Regions from separate parts of the Paenibacillus sp. FSL H8-0048 genome, predicted to be linked through region 2. Evidence: a T-box and tRNA genes for the amino acid it is inferred to sense, from the RefSeq annotation. Region 2 holds a T-box; the other holds one or more tRNA genes.

Region 1 (10,332 bases), 3.1 Mb from region 2:
CGGTTGTTGTTCATTTGACTTCTCACAATGAAACCCATCTCCAATAACTTTGAACTAATATTTGTAATGCTTGCTTTGGACAAATTCATTTTTTGGGTTATTCCGGTATGATTAATCGGCTCATGATCACCAATGCAATCAATAACGTGCACACTGGTAATATTATTGGAGAGCATATCGATTTGAAGCTTTTGTGCTTGCTCCCGAAACACGTTAATTTCATGTTCTGTATATAATTCGTTCAAATGCAGCATTCTGATATATTGCTCATAAAGGTGGCCTTTAGAATGATTTTGAAATTCCACTTGCCGGGTCTCTCCTCTCTTGTGTTTGATTCAGCCCATGGTTAAAGGCAGCCATCCATTGCTTTTATTTTTGTTCACAACTGAACAAAATCATATTAGCACGAATGAGATTGAGAATCAATATCATTTTCATCTTTTCAAGCCGAATTGAATCTGCTATAATTCAACCAAAGTACCAAACATCCTACGTTTGCAAAGGAATGATACAATTGTTAGCTCAGACTCAACGTTTAACCTTGGTGGAACAGGTGGCCTACCAGATCCAAGAGAAGATCGAAAGCAGCGAATGGCAAGTAGGGACGCGTATTCCTCCAGAGCCGGAGCTAATGGAGCAGCTTCATGTCAGTCGTAATACCTTAAGGGAAGCGATTCGGGCTCTAACCTATGCGGGTCTGCTCAAGACCAGACAAGGGGACGGCACATATGTCTGCTCCTCCAGTGTTTTGGGGTCAGTGATTAGAAAAGTAATAGAACATACCGATAAGTTTGAGAGCCTGGAGGTCCGGTATGCATTAGAGAGAGAGGCGGCTGCCCTGGCTGCGCTCAGGAGAGACGAGGAAGATTTGGCGGCACTTCGGACATGTCTTGACCAGTGCAGACAAGCAGCCGCCCGGCAAGATCTTGAAGCTTATGCCTATTTGGATGTGGAGTTTCACAAAATGGTGATAGCCGCTTCGCATAACCAATTGATGTCGAATTTATACAATCATATTTCCGCGGCGCTGCAAAACATGATTTTGGAAATGAAGGATCTCAAAACCGTAGATTTTTATCTCGATTCTCATGCCCTGCTCTATCAAGCCATTGCTGACCAGAATAGTCATCAAGCGGAGGAGGCTGTTCGTTTATACATTGATAAAGCCCGTACACAGGAGGCACATCTATGAGTTCACCAGAACAATTGTTAAACAAGCACGATGGAATATCCAATACCGGTATTAAGAAGCAAACGACACTCTGGTTCATGATCATAGGAATTATTTTTATCGCAGCGAATTTGCGCGCCCCTCTCACATCAGTGGGACCCTTGGTCAGCCTTATTCGGGACAATGTGCATATTTCTAATACTTTAGCAGGCCTGATTACTACAGTTCCACTAATTGCATTTGCCCTATTATCACCTTTTGTACCCAAATTAGGACATAGATATGGTATAGAACGAATTATCCTGATTTCTCTGATTTTTTTAGTCATCGGTATTGCTGTTCGGTCGTTATCTGGAGCAGCGACATTATATGTTGGAACTGCAATTCTGGGATTTGCTATTACTATATGTAATGTATTACTTCCCAGCCTGATTAAACGGGAATTTCCGCAGCAAATGGGGACTATGACAGGGGTCTATTCAGTTTCCATGAATCTATGCGGGGCGATTGCTTCCGGTATTAGTATTCCCTTAGCTGTGGGAGCAGGTATGAACTGGCAAGGTGCTCTGGGAGTATGGGGAATACTTAGCATCATCTCCATTCTCTTTTGGATACCGCTGCTCAAGACTCCAACGAAACCCGCCATTATTAGTAACAGCACAGGTAAGAACCATCAGGTTAAAATATGGCGCTCTCCATTAGCTTGGCAGGTGACTCTTTTTATGGGAATTCAATCAGCCATTTTCTATGTGCTGGTTGCCTGGTTGCCTGAAATCCTAAAAGAACAAGGCATCAATTCAAGTCAATCCGGCTGGTTTCTCTCGGTTTTGATTATGGCTTCCCTCCCCTTTTCATTTATCGTCCCTGTTATGGCAGGGCGAATGTCTAACCAGCGGTCCTTAGTGGTTATTACAACAATCCTACTTTTAATCGGAACGCTTGGGCTTCTCTATAGCAGTATCCAACTGCTTCTGTTGTGGGTAATTATTCTTGGAATTGGAGCGGGCTTTGCCTTTGGCTTGTCTATGATGTTTTTCGGCTTGCGCACTCAAAGTGCCCATCAAGCGGCGGAATTATCGGGCATGGCCCAATCCATCGGGTATCTGCTGGCAGCCATCGGCCCGGCGCTGATTGGATACCTGCATGATGCCACTCATAGTTGGAGTGCTCCACTCCTGATTTTGGTTGGCGCTTCTGCTCTCCTCGGTATTGTTGGTCTAGGTGCAGGCAGAAATCAATTTGTGGGTTCGGCGAATGACCGGCGCGCAAAAAATTAAAAATTTCATAAATGAAGAGCCCATATCCGATTCCGATGTGAATTCATGAAATCAAAAAAGCAATTGATGAAATCAAAAAAGCGATAGTCATGGACGAGAAATAAATTCCCAGACTTTCGCTTTTTCATTGAAGGAAACCATAAAACAGAGCGCAGACCCTCCCCAAAGTCTTCCTTCAGCAAGCCGCGCAAAAGCACCTCCGAACCGGGTATATATTCCTCTGACGGCATGGTTGTTACATTCATCATTCCTAATTGCTGTTCCATGGGGCAGCCTCCTTTGCAATATCCCCCCCTCTCCGCCTGAGCAAACTGACAGCGGTCAGCTCATACAAGGACGAATGGGGATTGTTTCGCGGTACCACCCAAGTTCGCTGCCACCCTCGCGGATGCAGCCTCATGAGGTAAAACTAATGCCTTACTTGTGCGTTATCGAGTACCATTTCGGTTAAGCTTTATGATTATTGAGCTCTTGTACCCGGTAGGTTAACGATAGAAGTCAACCATTTCTCCAAACAACCGTTTAATAAATTCGAGCTCGCTTTCGTTATATTTTTCCAAAAATTCGTACATTCTTTGCTTTTCCTTCGCATGAAGCTCATCATGAGCAGCAAATAGCTTTTTGCCGACAGACGTTAGCCGAAAGTACACTTCCTTTTTGTTGTCGTTGAGCTGGGCTTTTCGAACCCAACCTGCCTTTAATAATTTATTTGCGATCTTGGAGGTATTTCCTTTGCTTAAATTTATTCTCTCCGCGATGGAAGTGAGATTGATCGGCTCCTGCTCACCGATGCACGCAATGATGTGCAGTTCCGTCATATTCAAGCTGAATTCTGATTCAATATGTTTCCGGATATCCTCCAGGTATGTGGCAGTTATTCGGGTTTCATACTGCTCTTTTTGCTCAAGAAACTGAACGAAAAATTCATGAATGGCGGTTTTGTTCTTACTGGCAGTATCCATGATTATGCTGGCTCCTTAACTTGTTTTTATCATTATATCACATATTGTTTTACATGAAACAAATTATCATAACTTATTATTATTGGGGTTGACAGAACAAATAGCAACAAAGTAAACTAATATTGTTTCATATGAAACTAAATAAGCATATAATTTTCATCACACTTGTTTTAACAGGCAGTAAAAAAGGTTCTAACGAAACAATAATTGATGAAGGAGGTTTACTGGAAATACTTGACCACTTTTCAAGAGAAGATTTATATATATGGGAATGGAGCCTACCTGCCTATGGAAATTGTGAATCCGAAGATATTGACGGACAAGGTTACATCTGTAATTTCTCATGTCGTGGTAACTACTGCCTCCAAATTGGCTTTCATCTCAGGTCAGGTCTCTGTAGATGAATCAGGAGCATTGATCGGTTCAGGGGATTATTACGCGCAAGCGATTCAAGTGTTCACCAATCTTAAGTATGCTTTGGAAGCCGTGCAAGCGGATCCCTTGTGCATTGCAAAAATGAATATTTTTGTCGTAAACCACAGCCCGGATTTGATTTCGATTATTTTTAAGGCCGGATTCCATGTGTTTGGCCCTAACTGGCCGAGGACAGCAAGTACCTATATAGGCGTTCAAGCACTAGCCGATCCTGAATGGCTTATCGAAATAGACGCTATCGTGATCTTCCCATAATGTATAAGAAAAGAGGTTGTTGATATGAAATATGAAGTCATCCTGATCGGTGGCGGTCCTGTCGGCATGATGTTGGCTGGAGAATTGGCCTTAGCCGGTGTAAAGGTGTGCGTCATTGAGCGACTAAAGGAGACAACCCCATATTCACGTGCGCTTACCGTACATCCACGCACGCTTGAAATATTAGATATGCGTGGAGTGAAATCACAATTAATCAAGCAAGGCCGCTTACTTTCGAGAGGACATTTCGCCGGATTAGAAACTCCTTTGGATTTCTCGGTGTTGGATTCTTCTTCCAATCACACCCTCTTTTTACCACAGAGTGAGACAGAGAAGGTGCTGGAGGATTGGGCTCTTAGTCTTGGCGCGGAGGTCTTGAGAGAGGTCGAGGCTCTGTCTGTGCATCAGGATGAGAATGGGGTCGACGTTAAGATCGCGGGACCGCATGGAGAAACAACGTTAAGATCAGCTTACGTGGTAGGTACGGATGGAGCCAGAAGCTTGGTTCGCAAACACGCAAATATATCCTTTGAAGGTACAGATGCGACCTTCACGGCTATTCTGGGGGATGCTGTTCTATCTGATTTGGCTCCTATGAGTGTCATATCCCGAATTACAGAACAAGGATTGGTCAGCATCATTCCAATCAATGATCATATCTATCGAGTCTTGATGATCGATATGGAGAGACGTAACGTCTCCAAGGATGAGAGCGTTACATTGGAAGAGTTTCGTTCATCGCTCATCCGTACGACCGGAAGTGACCTGGGATTGAACGATGTGAAATGGATGTCCCGATTCGGAAATGCTACGCGGCAAGCGGAACGCTATCGGAATGGCCGATTGTTCTTGGCGGGAGATTCGGCGCACATTCATTTTCCCGCTGGTGGACAGGGAATGAACGTCGGCTTACAAGAAGCGATGAACTTAGGCTGGAAGCTTGCAGGAGCAATCAAAGGCTGGGCTCCAGACTGGCTATTGGACAGTTATCATGCCGAACGTATTCCATGGAATACGGCCTTGCTCCGGAATACCGAGGTCCAGACCCTGCTTCTGGACGTGACGCCTCTCATCATGGAACTGCGAAGCATGCTGGCTAATCTGATTCAAATACCGGAGGCTAATTATCAAATCGCTGCACAAATTTCTGCCCTAGACGTACATTATGTACCCGACGCCGAAGCGCCTTCCCATCCTTTAAACGGGAAACGTTTCAAAGATCTAAGCTTAAAGCTGAAAGACGGGCAATTAATTAACTCCTACCCGCTCTTGCACAAAGGTACTTTTCTTCTGTTGCATTTCCATTCTGATGAACAGAATAGCGGTCAATGGGAAACGTATAGCAACCTTCAAGTGGTACATGCCTCTTTGACTGAGGCTGACGCAGATTGGAACGACGTCCACACGGCGCTGATTCGGCCGGATGGACATATTGCCTGGGCGATTTCTCTATCCGATCCCAATCCAATTCAAACCATAAAAGAAGGAATCATTCGCTGGTGCGGAGACATTACCGTGTAGTAATTCGCTTGAGGTGTGTAACAATAGATTTTGAATGATCCGAGAAAAATAAAAACGGCCCATTAGATGAAGAGTCTAATGGGCCGTTCCTTTTAAAAATAATACCGGCGAGAGGACTCGAACCTCCACGGTTTCCCACTCGATTTTGAGTCGAGCGCGTCTGCCATTCCGCCACGCCGGCGTATACATATACAATTCCTAAAAAATAATGGAGGTGCCACCCAGATTTGAACTGGGGATAAAGCTTTTGCAGAGCTTTGCCTTACCACTTGGCTATGGCACCGAAAAAATGGAGCGGACGACGGGAATCGAACCCGCGACCCTCGCCTTGGCAAGGCGATGCTCTACCGCTGAGCCACGTCCGCATATAATGGCTGGGGATATAGGAATCGAACCTATGAATGACGGAGTCAAAGTCCGTTGCCTTACCGCTTGGCTAATCCCCAACAACTTATTGAATAAAAATGGGGCGACTGATGGGTCTCGAACCCACGAATGCCGGAACCACAATCCGGTGCGTTAACCCCTTCGCCACAGTCGCCATATGAAGCTTTTAAGTTGTATTCCTATGTAATTCTTATAAAAGAAATGGGGCGACCGATGGGTCTCGAACCCACGAATGCCGGAACCACAATCCGGTGCGTTAACCCCTTCGCCACGGTCGCCATATGATTCTTTTATATGAAATTACTTGGCAGGGGCAGCAGGAATTGAACCCACACCAACGGTTTTGGAGACCGTTGTTCTACCTTTAAACTATGCCCCTAAAAAATGGTGGAGGCTGATGGATTCGAACCACCGAACACGTACGTGAGCAGATTTACAGTCTGATGCGTTTGGCCACTTCGCTAAGCCTCCACGGGATGGTGCCGGCGAGAGGACTTGAACCCCCAACCTACTGATTACAAGTCAGTTGCTCTACCAATTGAGCTACACCGGCATATTAAGTTGTATATGGTGGCGCGGGAGGGAATCGAACCCCCGACACAAGGATTTTCAGTCCTTTGCTCTACCGACTGAGCTACCGAGCCATAAAAGTGATTCTGTAAAGATGGCGGAACCGACGGGATTCGAACCCGCGGTCTCCTGCGTGACAGGCAGGCATGTTAGGCCAACTACACCACGGTTCCAGGTTTGGTACTTTGTGAAGATTGGTTGCGGGGGCAGGATTTGAACCTGCGGCCTTCGGGTTATGAGCCCGACGAGCTACCGGGCTGCTCCACCCCGCGTCATTGAACATAATCTATTCGGTTAAGATAGATGGTGGAGGCTGAGGGGTTCGAACCCCCGACCCTCTGCTTGTAAGGCAGATGCTCTCCCAGCTGAGCTAAGCCTCCATATATGACTCGTATGGGATTCGAACCCATGTTACCTCCGTGAAAGGGAGGTGTCTTAACCCCTTGACCAACGAGCCATGCTGTAAATACATTTACTCTCATCCCCTTGCAGGGAGGTAACGCTACGGAGAGAGAGGGATTCGAACCCTCGAGACGCTTGTGGCGCCTACACGATTTCCAATCGTGCTCCTTCGGCCAAACTCGGACACCTCTCCATATGGCTCCCCGAACAGGACTCGAACCTGTGACAACTCGATTAACAGTCGAGTGCTCTACCAACTGAGCTATCAGGGAATATACATACCAGGCTTAATCGCCTGAAAACTGAATCCGAAACGAATCTGCGTGATCGAAATTTGGATAAGCCCTCGACCGATTAGTATTGGTCAGCTCCATGCATTGCTGCACTTCCACCTCCAACCTATCTACCTCGTCGTCTTCAAGGGGTCTTACATGTTGGGAAATCTCATCTTGAGGGGGGCTTCACGCTTAGATGCTTTCAGCGCTTATCCCGTCCGTACGTAGCTACTCAGCCATGCTCCTGGCGGAACAACTGATGCACCAGCGGTACGTCCATCCCGGTCCTCTCGTACTAAGGACAGCTCCTCTCAAATTTCCTGCGCCCACGACAGATAGGGACCGAACTGTCTCACGACGTTCTGAACCCAGCTCGCGTACCGCTTTAATGGGCGAACAGCCCAACCCTTGGGACCTACTTCAGCCCCAGGATGCGATGAGCCGACATCGAGGTGCCAAACCTCCCCGTCGATGTGGACTCTTGGGGGAGATAAGCCTGTTATCCCCAGGGTAGCTTTTATCCGTTGAGCGATGGCCCTTCCATGCGGTACCACCGGATCACTAAGTCCGACTTTCGTCCCTGCTCGACTTGTAGGTCTCGCAGTCAAGCTCCCTTATGCCTTTGCACTCTGCGAATGATTTCCAACCATTCTGAGGGAACCTTTGAACGCCTCCGTTACTCTTTAGGAGGCGACCGCCCCAGTCAAACTGCCCGCCTGACACGGTCCCCGTACCCGCTAAGGGTACCAGGTTAGAACCTAGATACGATCAGGGTGGTATCCCAACGGCGCCTCCACAGAAGCTTGCGCTCCTGCTTCAACGGCTCCCACCTATCCTGTACAGATCGTACCCAAATTCAATATCAAGCTGCAGTAAAGCTCCATGGGGTCTTTCCGTCTTGTCGCGGGTAACCTGCATCTTCACAGGTATTAAAATTTCACCGGATCTCTCGTTGAGACAGCGCCCAAGTCGTTACGCCATTCGTGCGGGTCAGAATTTACCTGACAAGGAATTTCGCTACCTTAGGACCGTTATAGTTACGGCCGCCGTTTACTGGGGCTTCGGTTCACAGCTTCGGACTTGCGTCCTAACCGCTCCCCTTAACCTTCCAGCACCGGGCAGGCGTCAGCCCGTATACTTCGCCTTACGGCTTCGCACAGACCTGTGTTTTTGCTAAACAGTCGCTTGGGCCTTTTCACTGCGGCCCCCTCGGGCTATTCACCCTACCGAGGCACCCCTTCTCCCGAAGTTACGGGGTCATTTTGCCGAGTTCCTTAACGAGAGTTCTTCCGCGCGCCTTAGAATTCTCTTCTCGCCTACCTGTGTCGGTTTGCGGTACGGGCACCTTCTCCTGACTAGAGGCTTTTCTTGGCAGTGTGAGATCATGACCTTCGCTACTGTAATTTTCGCTCCCCATCACAGCCCAGCCTTCACGGTGTGCGGATTTGCCTGCACACCAGCCTCACTGCTTAGACGGACATCCATCAGTCCGCGTCACTACCCTCCTGCGTCACCCCATCGCTCATAGCGGATTACGGTGGTACAGTAATTTCAAACTGTTGTCCTTCGACTACGCCTGTCGGCCTCGCCTTAGGTCCCGACTTACCCTGAGCGGACGAGCCTTCCTCAGGAAACCTTGGGCTTTCGGCGGATCAGATTCTCACTGATCTTTTCGTTACTCATACCGGCATTCTCACTTGTGTAGTGTCCAGCGCTCCTTACGGTACACCTTCAACCCCTACACAACGCTCCCCTACCCCAGATGCAAAGCATCTAGCCATAGCTTCGGTGGTGTGTTTAGCCCCGTTACATTTTCGGCGCAGAGTCACTCGACCAGTGAGCTATTACGCACTCTTTCAATGGTGGCTGCTTCTAAGCCAACATCCTGGTTGTCTGTGCAACTCCACATCCTTTCCCACTTAACACACACTTGGGGACCTTAGCTGATGGTCTGGGCTGTTTCCCTTTTGACAATGGATCTTAGCACTCACTGTCTGACTCCCGGCAAGAAGTAAATGGCATTCGGAGTTTGACTGAGCTTGGTAACCCTTGCGGGCCCCGCACCCAATCAGTGCTCTACCTCCACCACTCCATTCACCGAGGCTAGCCCTAAAGCTATTTCGGGGAGAACCAGCTATCTCCGAGTTCGATTGGAATTTCTCCGCTACCCCCACCTCATCCCCGCATTTTTCAACATGCGTGGGTTCGGGCCTCCAGTGCGTGTTACCGCACCTTCACCCTGGACAGGGGTAGATCACACGGTTTCGGGTCTACGTCCACATACTTAGTCGCCCTATTCAGACTCGCTTTCGCTGCGGCTCCGGCTTCTCACCTTAACCTTGCATGTTAAACGTAACTCGCCGGTTCATTCTACAAAAGGCACGCCATCATCCATAAAGAGGACTCTGACTTTTTGTAAGCACACGGTTTCAGGTTCTATTTCACTCCCCTTCCGGGGTGCTTTTCACCTTTCCCTCACGGTACTGTTTCACTATCGGTCGCCAGGTAGTATTTAGCCTTAGCAGATGGTCCTGCTGGATTCATACGGGGTTTCACGTGCCCCGCACTACTCGGGATCCGTCTCGGAGAGAATACCATTTCGGCTACAGGGCTTTTACCTCTATCGCGGGCCTTTCCAGACCTCTTCGCCTACCCTATTCCTTTGTAACTCCATGTGAGACGTCCCACAACCCCAAGAGGCAAGCCTCTTGGTTTAGGCTGTTCCGCGTTCGCTCGCCGCTACTGACGGAATCACTATTGTTTTCTCTTCCTCAGGGTACTTAGATGTTTCAGTTCCCCTGGTCTGCCTCTGCGTATCCTATGTATTCAGATACGAGTAACTGCGAATTACCACAGCTGGGTTTCCCCATTCGGACACCCCCGGATCAAAGCTTGCTTACAGCTCCCCGAGGCAGTTTCGTTGTTCGCCACGTCCTTCGTCGGCTCCTGGCGCCTAGGCATCCTCCGTGTGCTCTTAGTAGCTTAACCAATGTGTTTTCCGTTAGGAAAATCACTTAGCATCACTAAAATATTGAAACTTGTTTACACAAGTTCAGCTTAAAGGAATGTTCTAAAAC
Region 2 (10,332 bases):
AAGGGCTGCTTCAGCCGCCCTCTGCTGAGCGGCAAGCTCCTGTTCCGCTTCGGCACGCAGCCGCGCTTCCTGATCAAGCTGCTGAACCATGCCGTCTGCCTGTCCGCGAAGAGTCTCCACTTCGCGCTGCAATGCTGCCGACTTCTCCCCTTCTTCCAGAAGGTTCATCTCCAGCTCGCTGATATCCTCCATGTGCTTGTTCGCACGCTCCTGCCAGGACGCCGCTTCCTCTGCCGTACGGTCGAATTCCACCTGCGTCCGGCTGAGCTGATCTGCCGTCTCCTGCAGCGATGTGCGCAGTGCTGCCGCTTCTTCCTGTGTCAGCTCATAACGCTGGCGCAGCCCTTCCAGCTCATCGTTCAGCTGATTGCCCAGCTCCTTAGCGGTGTGCAGCTCCTCCTGCGCTTCGCTTAGTTTGCCCTCTGCGTCCCGCAATTCGCTGCGAATCTCCACTGCCTCGCTCTGCGATGCCGCAACTTGCTTATGCAGCTCATCCAGCTCTTCGTTCAACAGGGTGCCGAGCTCGCTCGCCGTGTGCAGTTCCTCCAACGCAGCGCTTAGCTTGCCTTCTGTGTCCCGCAGCTCGCTGCGGAGCGTTTCCGCCTCGCTCTGCGCAGTTACAACCTGCTGGCGCAGCCCTTCCACCTCTTCGTTCAGCAGGGTGCCAAGCTCGTTCGCCGTGTGCAGCTCTTTCAATGCAACGCTTAGCTTGTCCTCTGCGTCCCGCAGCTCACTGCGGAGCGCTTCCGCCTTGCTCTGCGAAGCCGCAGCCTGCTTGCGCACTTCCTCCAGCGCCGCGCTCTGCTGCTCTCCTTGCTCAGCGGCAAGCTTAAGCTCCTCGCCAAGCTGCTCCTCCCGCTTCAGCACAGCTTCGTACTGCGCCAGCAGCGTCAGCCGTGCATCGCGTTCGCCCTTCAGCCCGGCCTCCGCCGCCCGCAGCCGGGACTGGAGCTGCCCGGTTCCGCCGCGCAGCTCACCAAGCTGCTTCTCCAGCTCCTGAAGCTGCTGCTTGTGCCGGTGCTCCTGCGTCCCCTGGGACTGCCGCAGCTCCTTGTTCTTGGCCAGCTCCTTCTCAAGCGCTTCCCGTTCCCCGGTAAGCTCACTTGTGAGCGCAGCCTTGGTATCAGCCAGCTCCTTGCTAAGCGCGGAGCGGATCTCCACGATCTCGCTGCCCATCGTCTCCCGCGTCTCGTGCAGCTCCTGCTCCAAGGCAGACAACGTCTCTGTCTTCTCGAGGGTCAGCGTCTCGCGCAGCTGCTCCAGTTCCTGCAGATGGGCAGACTTCAGCTCTTCCAGCTGCTGCAGCCGGATGGCTTCTGCGGCTTGCAGCTCCTGACGCGCTGCCTCGCGGCTTGCAGCCTGCTCCTCTTCATGACCCTCACGCAGCGCCTTCAGCTCATCCTCGCGCGCCTTCAGCTCCTGCACCAGCTGCTCGCGGGCAGCGGCCGCAGCCTGCTTCTCTTCCTCCAGCAACTGGGCATGCAGCTGCCTCTCCTGCTCCTGCTGCTCCAGATGCCTGGAGCGTTCTTCTTCGGCGGCGGCAACCAGCCGCGCAGCCTCTTCCTTCGCAGCGGCTTCCAGCTTCTCATATTCTTCCTGCTGTTCACGCTGCGCTTCCTGAAGGCGTGACACCTCCACGCGAAGCTCAGTGCGTTCACCGGTCAGCATATTCAGCTCATTCTTGAAATCCTGAACCTGGATTGCCTGCTCTGCCATATGTACAGCTGTAAGCACCGCAATCCGCGGCGTATCCAGTCTGGAATGTGATTTCGATATTGCACGCATATGCTCATCGACATGACGGGCGACCTGTTTCATATATTCTGTGCTGCTTCCGACAAGCTTGTAGGAAGTTCCGTATATCTCCACGGCGACACGGGTCCGGTCCATAGCCACAGTTGTGCCCTCCTTTGTATGTGTGCGGATTCTAAGTTGGTTTCTTTGCTCTTACTCCTATTGTAGCGTGATTTCCTGACCTTTGGCAAAAGCACGCGTCCATTGCATTTATTTGCATGTTCCTCCGCACTTCAGATGGGTACAGAAAAGCCGCAGCGAATCTCTGTTTCTAAATGGATTCGCTGCGGCTTTGCACAATTCCTGCTATTTTCTTAATTCTGCACCAAAAGTTTGTTCAAGCGCAGAGACCACTTTATCATGCACTTCCACAACCTCTTCGTCAGTCAGCGTATGCTCGGTGTGGCGGTACAAGAGCGACAGGGCAACGCTCTTCTTACCCGCCTCCATCTTGCCTCCTGTGTAGATATCAAATACCTGCACATTTTGCAGCAGAGTACCTCCGTGCTCACGGATCGCCGCGATCAGGTCGCCTGCCGGTACTGCCTCATTCACTACCACCGCAATATCCCGTTCCATGCCCGGGAAGCGGTGAAGCTCGCTATACTGCAATTGGGCGCGCGCCGCATCATAGAGCGGCTGGAGCAGGACTTCGGATACGTAGGTATCCTCCAGATCCATCCGGCGCTGCAGCTCGGGATGAAGCTGCCCCATCGAACCGATCTTCACCCGGCCCTCTGCCTGAAGCAGATAGATGGAAGCAGAGCGTCCCGGATGATAGCCTTCAGGCGCGTCCCCTTCGTAGACTACGCGATCCGTAAGGCCCAGATGCGCAAATACAGTCTCCAGCACCCCCTTGAGGTCGAAGAAATCCACTGGCTCAGCAGCCACGTTCCACTGCTTGGCTGCACGCGTACCGCTCAGCAGCAGCCCCAGCACCGGCAGCTCGCTCGGCTGGCGGGTAAGGACTTCTTCTTCCGTGAAGAACACATTGCCTATTTCGAACAACGCCAGATCGCCTTGGCGGCGGTTCGTGTTGTAGAGGGCAATGTCCAGCAGCTGCGGCAGCAGGCTGGTACGCAGCACGCTGCGCTCCTCGCTCATCGGCATCGCCAGCTTCACTGACTGCTTGCCTTCCGCCAGCATAGGGAAGAGCTTGCTCTGCTCCGGCTGGATGAAGGAATAGCCCATAACCTCCTGATATCCGCCCAGTGAGAGCAGGCGGCGCAGCTCGCGGCGCAGAGACTGCTGTCTGGTAAGCGCACCCGGTGTTGTTGTGCCTTCGATCAGGGTGGTCGGAATGTTGTCATAGCCGTATAAGCGGGCGATCTCTTCAATCAGATCCACATCCTGCGTAATGTCTCCGCGCCGTGTCGGCACCTCGACCTCGACGATTCCCTGAGCCGCATCACCGCACTTGAAATGCAGATGTCCGAACAGGGTTTTTACTTCCAGCAATGACAGATCTGTCCCGAGATAGCGGTTCAGCTTCTCCAGCGATAATTGCAGCACTTTCTCCTGACCAGCGACACTTCCGGCCTGGACAATCCCTTCATGCACCGTTCCTCCGGCATACCGGGCAATCAGTGCAGCCGCGCGGTTAAGCGCAGGGATTACCGCATTCGGGTCGACTTCCTTCTCGAACCGTTGGGACGCTTCTGAGCGCAGACCGAGCTGACGCGAGGTCTTGCGTACCGTTCCGCCATCGAATTTGGCTGATTCCAGTACGATATTAACGGTGTCTGCCGTAACCTCTGTAGACAGTCCGCCCATCACTCCAGCCAGGCCAATTGCGCCTGAACCGTCGGCAATGACCAGCATCTGCGGCTCAAGCTTGCGCTCTTGGCCGTCAAGGGTTACCAGTCGTTCCCCTTCACGGGCAAACCGTACACCGATGGTTCCGCCCTGGACCTGCCCGCCGTCAAATGCATGCAGCGGCTGTCCGTATTCCAGCATCACGTAGTTGGTGATGTCCACGATATTGTTAATCGGACGTACCCCGGCCGCCATCAGGCGGTTCTGAATCCACAGCGGGGACGGCGCGGTTTTCACTCCGGCAATATAACGCACGGCATAATGGCTGCAGAACGCCTCATCCTCAATCGTAACCGTAATGGAGTCCGCAGCCTTGCCGCCCGTTTCCACGAGCTCTGCCGCCGGATCAGCCAGCTTCAGCTCACGGCCCAGCACCGCGCTTACCTCATAAGCGGCACCAATCATGCTCAGACAGTCAGAACGGTTCGGTGTCAGATCGAAATCAAGGATTTCGTCATTCAGTCCGAGCACGTTGAGAATATCCTGGCCCACCTCGGTCTGCTCCGGCAGCACCAGAATGCCCTCCTGCAGCTCTTTGGGCAGCAGCTTGTCGTTCAGGCCCAGCTCTTTGGCCGAGCAGATCATCCCCTGCGACAGCACGCCGCGCAGCTTGGCTTTTTTGATCTCCAGGCCCGGCAGCTTGGCGCCCACCAGCGCGACCGGAACCTTCTGGCCCGCTGCGACGTTCTTCGCTCCGCAGACGATCTGCAGATCCTCGCCCTGCCCGGCATCGACGATGCAGATATTCAGCTTATCGGCGTCGGGGTGCTTTTCTTTGGATTTCACGTAGCCGGTCACAATCCCGGAAATCCCTTTGTTGCGGCGTTCTACTCCGTCAATCTCGATGCCGGCGGTAGTGATTTTGTCCGCCAAGCTAACTGCGGTCACCCCTTCCAGCGATATATAATCGGCCAGCCAGGCGGTTGATACTTTCATAATCGCACACTTCCTTTTTGTTTCAGATGTATTGATCTCCATGCCGGTTGTTCCGGGGTGCGGAAGCGGATATAAACAAGCCCACGTCAACTTCGCGCAAAAAAATTCTGCATTGCAGTGTTCCTCCAGAGAAGTTTTGGACTTCCGGCCGCTGTTGTCTGCAGATTTCTTGAATTCATCCCGTTAATACGGTTGAAATCCGCAGACAAAGGCGGTCGCTATCGCTCCTCCAGTTCCAAAATTCCCCTCCGGTCCTTCAATCGCAGTCATTTAAGTAGCACTGCCGTCATCCCTCCGGCTTAACAATATCCGTCCAACACGCCCCAGCGCACACCCGCCAAATCCCTAAATACCCTTGAACTGCTTCACAAAGCCCATATCATTCGTGTAGAAATAACGGATGTCATCGATGCCGTACTTCAGCATCGCAATCCGTTCAGCGCCCATGCCGAACGCGAAGCCGCTGTAGACCTCAGGGTCGTAGCCGCCCATCCGCAGCACATTCGGGTGTACCATACCCGCGCCGAGAATCTCCAGCCAGCCGCTCTGCTTGCAGAGCCGGCAGCCTTCGCCGCCGCATTTGAAGCAGCTTACATCCACCTCAACGCTAGGCTCGGTGAACGGGAAGAAGCTTGGGCGCAGCCGGATGCCCGCGCTAGGACCGAACATCTCCTTCATGAACTGCTGCAGGGTACCCTTCAGGTCGCTCATGCGGATATTGCGTCCGATCACCAGACCTTCAATCTGATGGAACTGGAAGGAGTGAGTCGCATCGTCGTCGTCACGGCGGAACACCTTGCCGGGACAGATGACCTTAACCGGAGTCTCCCCGTTCATCGCCTGCATGGTACGGATCTGAACCGGCGAGGTCTGTGTGCGCATCAGAATATCTTCCGTAATATAGAAGGAATCCTGCATATCGCGGGCCGGATGGTTCTTCGGAAGGTTAAGCGCCTCGAAGTTGTAATAATCGGTCTCCACTTCCGGTCCTTCCGCCACCTTGTAGCCCATGCCGATGAAAATATCCTCGATCTCCTGAATCACCCGGCTAAGCGGATGAATCCCGCCCTGCGGCATGCCGCGGCCCGGCAGAGTTACATCGACCTTCTCTGCATTGAGACGGTTCTGCGTCTCCTGCTGCTGGAACAGCTCCTGCTTGGCGCCGATCACCTCTTCAATGGCGCTGCGCACCAGATTGGCCACCTGACCGATCACCGGACGCTCCTCCGCGCTTAGTCCGCCCATACCGCGCAGAACCTCTGTCAGCTCGCCTTTTTTGCCAAGGTATTTGACGCGCAGGTCATTCAGAATCTGCGGATCGGATACCGCCTGCAGCTTCGTCAGTGCCTCGGCCTTCAGTGCTTCCAATTTGTCTTTCATGGCTTGTACTGCCCCCTCAAATCTCGTATTGTTCAACAAAAAAAGGCCTTTCCTCCCGGTAAAGGGACGAAAAGACCGTGGTACCACCCTTGTTAGACGGCCGTACGCTTCCCTTAAGAGCAATATTCCCTCTTTCGGTGCGGCAAAGACCTGTCTCACTTTATACAGAAATAACGGTCTGCGGCCGGTCCCCCCTACTAGCGCTCTCCAAGGAAGCCTTGAGGCACATTCAGGGAACTGCTCCGGAGTGAACTTCGGCAGCTCTGCTCTCTTAGAAACGCTCTCAATCTGCGGCGCTTCCTCCCTGTAAGCCAGGCACTGCGTACTCTTCTCCATCATTGCATGTATGCGGATTATATGCCCATCTATTATATGCAAAAACAGCCCGTTTGACAAGCCGCGCAAATTCCGCTTATTTTTTATCTTCTTTTAAGCTTCCTTTAAGCTTCAGCGCGGTTTGAAGGCTCTTTTTTCAGCGGGCATTCAGTCAATGTTGATATTTTGCCTTATGAGATCATTCAAGGAGGAAATTACATGCTTACACGAAAAAAAGCATTTGTTCTGCTGCTGCTCAGCACATTTGCCGCAATTCAAACCGCAGGAAGCCCGGGAACCACGGCCTATGCTGCTTCTTCCGGTTCAACGGCTGCCTCAGCAGCAAGTACGGTCACGGAAGTCTCCACACTCACCGGTCTAAGTGCGCTCAAGCTCGGCACCGCGCTTCAGGTGAAGCTGAGCCATGTAGGAATTCAGAGCCAAACCGGCGGTAATATTCTCACCTACACGCTTACCTACACCAATACTGCCGGCAGCAGCGTCAATCTGGCGGACTATTTCTCCAAAATTGTAACTGCGGGCGGCAGCGTCATCAAGGGAATACCGGTCAGCGCAGACAGTACAGTCAAGAAAATCCCCGCAAAGCAAAGCACCAGCCTTACATACTATGCGAATATTGGAACTGCCGCCTCCGTGAAAGGACTTAAAATCAACATATACGGCTGGAATTTCAGCGCCGCTAATTATGAACAGCGTATAGGCACGTTCACGGTCCCAGCCAATTATTCTCTGTCCTCGCTTACAGGGGAGACCCGGAAGGTGGAACTTGGCGGCATTACAGCCGCCACCAAAGCCGAATCCGTGCAAATCTACAAATATAACGGCAAAGTCTATGCCAAGGTCGGGCTTAGCCTAACCAATCTGGGTACCAAAGTGCTTACAGATCCGGGCTATACCTTGTACCTGAAATCCTCAGGCGGCTCTGTCTTCACACTTACACTGGATGACAGCAGCTCCGAATTCAAGCTGCAGCCTCAGGAGAAGAAGACGCTCTATTATATGACCGAGATCCCCTCCTACATGAATCTCAGCAAGATGACGCTGCAGATCGCCAAGCTGGATGAAGGACTCAAGCTGTACCTGCCTGTCTCTTCCTACGCACTCCCGGCTGCGGTAACCGCAGATTTCACTGTAGCGGCGGGCTATACCAAAAAGGTCTCCATCGACAGCAATATCGTGGACATGCAGCTGCTGAAGGCAGCTGTGCATGCGGATAACGGGAACGGTGTGTGGAGCTATCAGCTCCGGGTGAAGAATACCGGCAGCACAGCGGTTACTTTGCCTGCTTATGAGCTTAACGTCCAGTCGGCGGAAGGCTATAGCTTCCCGGTGACGTCCACAGCCTTGAGCAGCCTGACCCTGAAGCCGCTGGAAGACAAGCTGATTGAGCTGAGCGCCAGTGTTCCGCTGGAGCTGGCTCAGAATTCGCTGGAGCTGCGCATGATTGCTCCTGCAGCCAGCGCGGATAAGGTAACACTGCCTGTGGCCTATTTCCGCATCCCTTATACGCCGGAGAGCCAGATTCATCTCGCCGCCGAGACCAGCGTAACCAATACCTACGGCACGTTCGCTGTCTCTCTGGACTCCCTGCTGCGTCTGCCTTGGGGCAGCGAGGATCTGGTGCAGGCTGTACTAACGATACGCAATGCAACGTCCAAGACCATTACTTTGCCTGCTTTTACCGGAATACTCCTGGTGGATCAGATGGATCTCACTTCCTCTTCACAGACTTATACAGGCAACAGCTCTTCAGTCCTTGCCCCTGGTGCCAGCACACAGATATCTGTTCAAGGCCATATTCCATACACCCTGGATTTCAGACAAGTCAAGCTCATCCTCCAGGAGACCAAGGGTACAGAAGTGTCGCAGTTCCTCTCTCTCAGCACAAGCGACAGTGCCGTTAAGAGTGTAGCTCCGCTGGCTGCAGGGGAAGCCTTCAAGATTACGGCCACCGGCAAACAAGCCACCGTGAAGGAACGTTCCACCCTCCTGTATACAGGAACCGGCTCGAACCTGGTGTACAGCGAAGTGGAAATGAACAGCGACGAAGTCCGGCAGGCCAATCTGGCCCGTCTGTACGCACAGTTCAGGACCGCTGACGGGCAATATTTTGAAGCAACCGTAAGCCAGTCCGAGCTTCCAACCAGCCCTGAGGGCAACACACTCGTCACCTTCTGGGCAAAAGTTCCGGCCGCTCTGGACACGGCAGGTCTTCAGCTGTATATCAGCCAGTCGATTGCGGACGGCAAGCTGACTGCCGCAGGAACGGCTGCAACGGGGTATGTGAATACTGCAGCGCTGACCCTGGCTCCGGCAGAGGTTACGCCTTTGACCAATCTGACTTCCGTCCCTATCTTCCCTTATACACTGGCAGTTACCAGCTCTACCGGCGAACTCACCAAAGGCGAAAGCAGCATTGCTGTGGCGTTCAATTATAATCTCAATCAGGATACTACCTTCCAGACAGGCGCTTTCCAGCATAAGCTCATCCTTCAGGTTATCGATCCTTATGGACAGTCTCATGAGAAAACTCTGACGCTCGGAACCGACTTGCCCCTGGGAACAAACAACTCTTATTCCACAACACTTACCAGCGCCCTGTTCAAAAATCTCACCTCCGGCACCTACGCCCTTAAATTCTATGATGAATTCCAGGGAATGCGGACGGAGCTCGCCAGCCAGGCCTATTCCCTTGAGGTTACCGCCAAAGCAGCTACATCTTCCACTGAAGGAGCCGTAAAATGAACAAAAAGAAGATCATCATTATCGCTTCAGCCCTAGTCCTCGTTGCTATTGCAGGGATTGCGGGCTATCGGCTCTGGCCCGATCAGAATCAGCAGATCAATGCCGCTCCGCTGAATACGGCAGTTGCCAGTAAGGGAGATATCCTGGTGGATGTCTCGGGTTCAGGTGCAGTATCGGCGATCAACAGCGAGAGCATCCGCACCAAAGAAGCCGGGAAGGTCGATACGGTCAGGGTTAAGAAAGGCGATGTCGTTAAAAAAGGCGATGTGCTGATCACATTTGCCGCAGCCGATCTGGATGATAAGCTGAAGGAAGCCACGAAGTCACTGGAGAATCTCAAGACAGAGCTTGAGAATAAACAGGAGAGCTACAAGACGCTGGCTATGAATAATGCGACAGAGGAAGAGCTGGAATCGGCAAAAAAGGCCATCGATAAGGCCAAAAGCGATATCGCAGACCAGCAGGAATCCATCGCTGACATCCATGAAGATATGGCTCCGCCTGATCCGCTGACCGCTCCGATCGATGGAACGATCACTGCCGTGAATATTACGGCCGGTGAACAGGCCCAGAATGGTACAGAGCTGTTCACCATGACCGACTACGTGAACCTAAGCGTAACCGTTCAGGTAGACGAGCTGGATATCCCCAAAATCAAGCTCAATCAAGCCTCCACCATTACACTGGATGCTATTGAGGATAAGTCTTTTACCGGTAAAGTTATAGATATCGCCAAAGAAGGAACCTCTTCTAATGGTGTCTCCCTGTTCAACGTCACTGTAGGATTAAATAACCCGGAGGGTGTGCTTATCGGCATGTCTGCGGAGGTAGCGGTTACGATTGAAGAGAAGAAGGATATTCTGACCGTTCCCATCGAAGCTGTAACGAAGATAAACGGGAAATCCTTCGTCAGTGTACCGGTGACCGAAGGAAATGAATCAGGCACTAAAACTTCTGGTAACGGGGCGGCTGGCTCCAAGTCTGCTGAGAGTGGCGCGGCAGACGGACAGGCTCCCGGCGGCCAAGGCGAAAGCCGGCCGGAAGGAGAAGCAGGCCAGACCGGCGGCAGAGCTGCCCGCGGAAGCGGTCAAGGCGGCGGATACCCTCAGGGCGGCGGAGAAGCCGGGGGCGGAGCGTTTCCCGGCGGTGAATTTCCGGCTGGCGCCGGTTTCTCCGGCAGGGAGGCCGGAAGCCGGAGTGCTTCGGGCAATGCCACCGGCACGCAGCGGGTGGCTGTGGAGACTGGTATCCACAATGAGAGCAGCATCGAAATCGTCAGCGGCTTAAGCGAAGGGGATGAAGTGATCCTCCCCACCGTGATTTCCT

What was found. A T-box is a leader RNA that pairs with one kind of tRNA and senses whether it is charged. The one in region 2 lies ahead of pheS (phenylalanine--tRNA ligase subunit alpha), so its partner is inferred to be a tRNA-Phe.
Region 1: it has a tRNA-Phe gene. The T-box ahead of pheS (phenylalanine--tRNA ligase subunit alpha) is inferred to sense a tRNA for this amino acid. The anticodon was not compared.

Annotation. Positions count from the first base shown of each region.
Region 1 is NZ_JBBODF010000001.1:5,664,713-5,675,044, reverse strand. Features, by position in the region: gene NSU18_RS24575 (MarR family transcriptional regulator) at 1-305, opposite strand, end outside; gene NSU18_RS24570 (FadR/GntR family transcriptional regulator) at 515-1,192, shown strand; gene NSU18_RS24565 (CynX/NimT family MFS transporter) at 1,189-2,448, shown strand; gene NSU18_RS24560 (hypothetical protein) at 2,454-2,714, opposite strand; gene NSU18_RS24555 (MarR family transcriptional regulator) at 2,934-3,410, opposite strand; gene NSU18_RS24550 (RidA family protein) at 3,645-4,100, shown strand; gene NSU18_RS24545 (monooxygenase) at 4,125-5,621, shown strand; tRNA gene NSU18_RS24540 (tRNA-Leu) at 5,724-5,802, opposite strand; tRNA gene NSU18_RS24535 (tRNA-Cys) at 5,831-5,904, opposite strand; tRNA gene NSU18_RS24530 (tRNA-Gly) at 5,912-5,986, opposite strand; tRNA gene NSU18_RS24525 (tRNA-Gln) at 5,993-6,067, opposite strand; tRNA gene NSU18_RS24520 (tRNA-His) at 6,087-6,162, opposite strand; tRNA gene NSU18_RS24515 (tRNA-His) at 6,211-6,286, opposite strand; tRNA gene NSU18_RS24510 (tRNA-Trp) at 6,314-6,387, opposite strand; tRNA gene NSU18_RS24505 (tRNA-Tyr) at 6,394-6,479, opposite strand; tRNA gene NSU18_RS24500 (tRNA-Thr) at 6,486-6,561, opposite strand; tRNA gene NSU18_RS24495 (tRNA-Phe) at 6,577-6,652, opposite strand; tRNA gene NSU18_RS24490 (tRNA-Asp) at 6,674-6,751, opposite strand; tRNA gene NSU18_RS24485 (tRNA-Met) at 6,774-6,850, opposite strand; tRNA gene NSU18_RS24480 (tRNA-Val) at 6,883-6,958, opposite strand; tRNA gene NSU18_RS24475 (tRNA-Glu) at 6,964-7,035, opposite strand; tRNA gene NSU18_RS24470 (tRNA-Ser) at 7,084-7,173, opposite strand; tRNA gene NSU18_RS24465 (tRNA-Asn) at 7,177-7,252, opposite strand; rRNA gene NSU18_RS24460 (23S ribosomal RNA) at 7,315-10,243, opposite strand.
Region 2 is NZ_JBBODF010000001.1:2,545,550-2,555,881, forward strand. Features, by position in the region: gene NSU18_RS10960 (hypothetical protein) at 1-1,896, opposite strand, end outside; gene pheT (phenylalanine--tRNA ligase subunit beta) at 2,101-4,545, opposite strand; gene pheS (phenylalanine--tRNA ligase subunit alpha) at 4,891-5,925, opposite strand; T-box leader at 5,985-6,273, opposite strand; gene NSU18_RS10975 (hypothetical protein) at 6,460-9,006, shown strand; gene NSU18_RS10980 (efflux RND transporter periplasmic adaptor subunit) at 9,003-10,332, shown strand, end outside.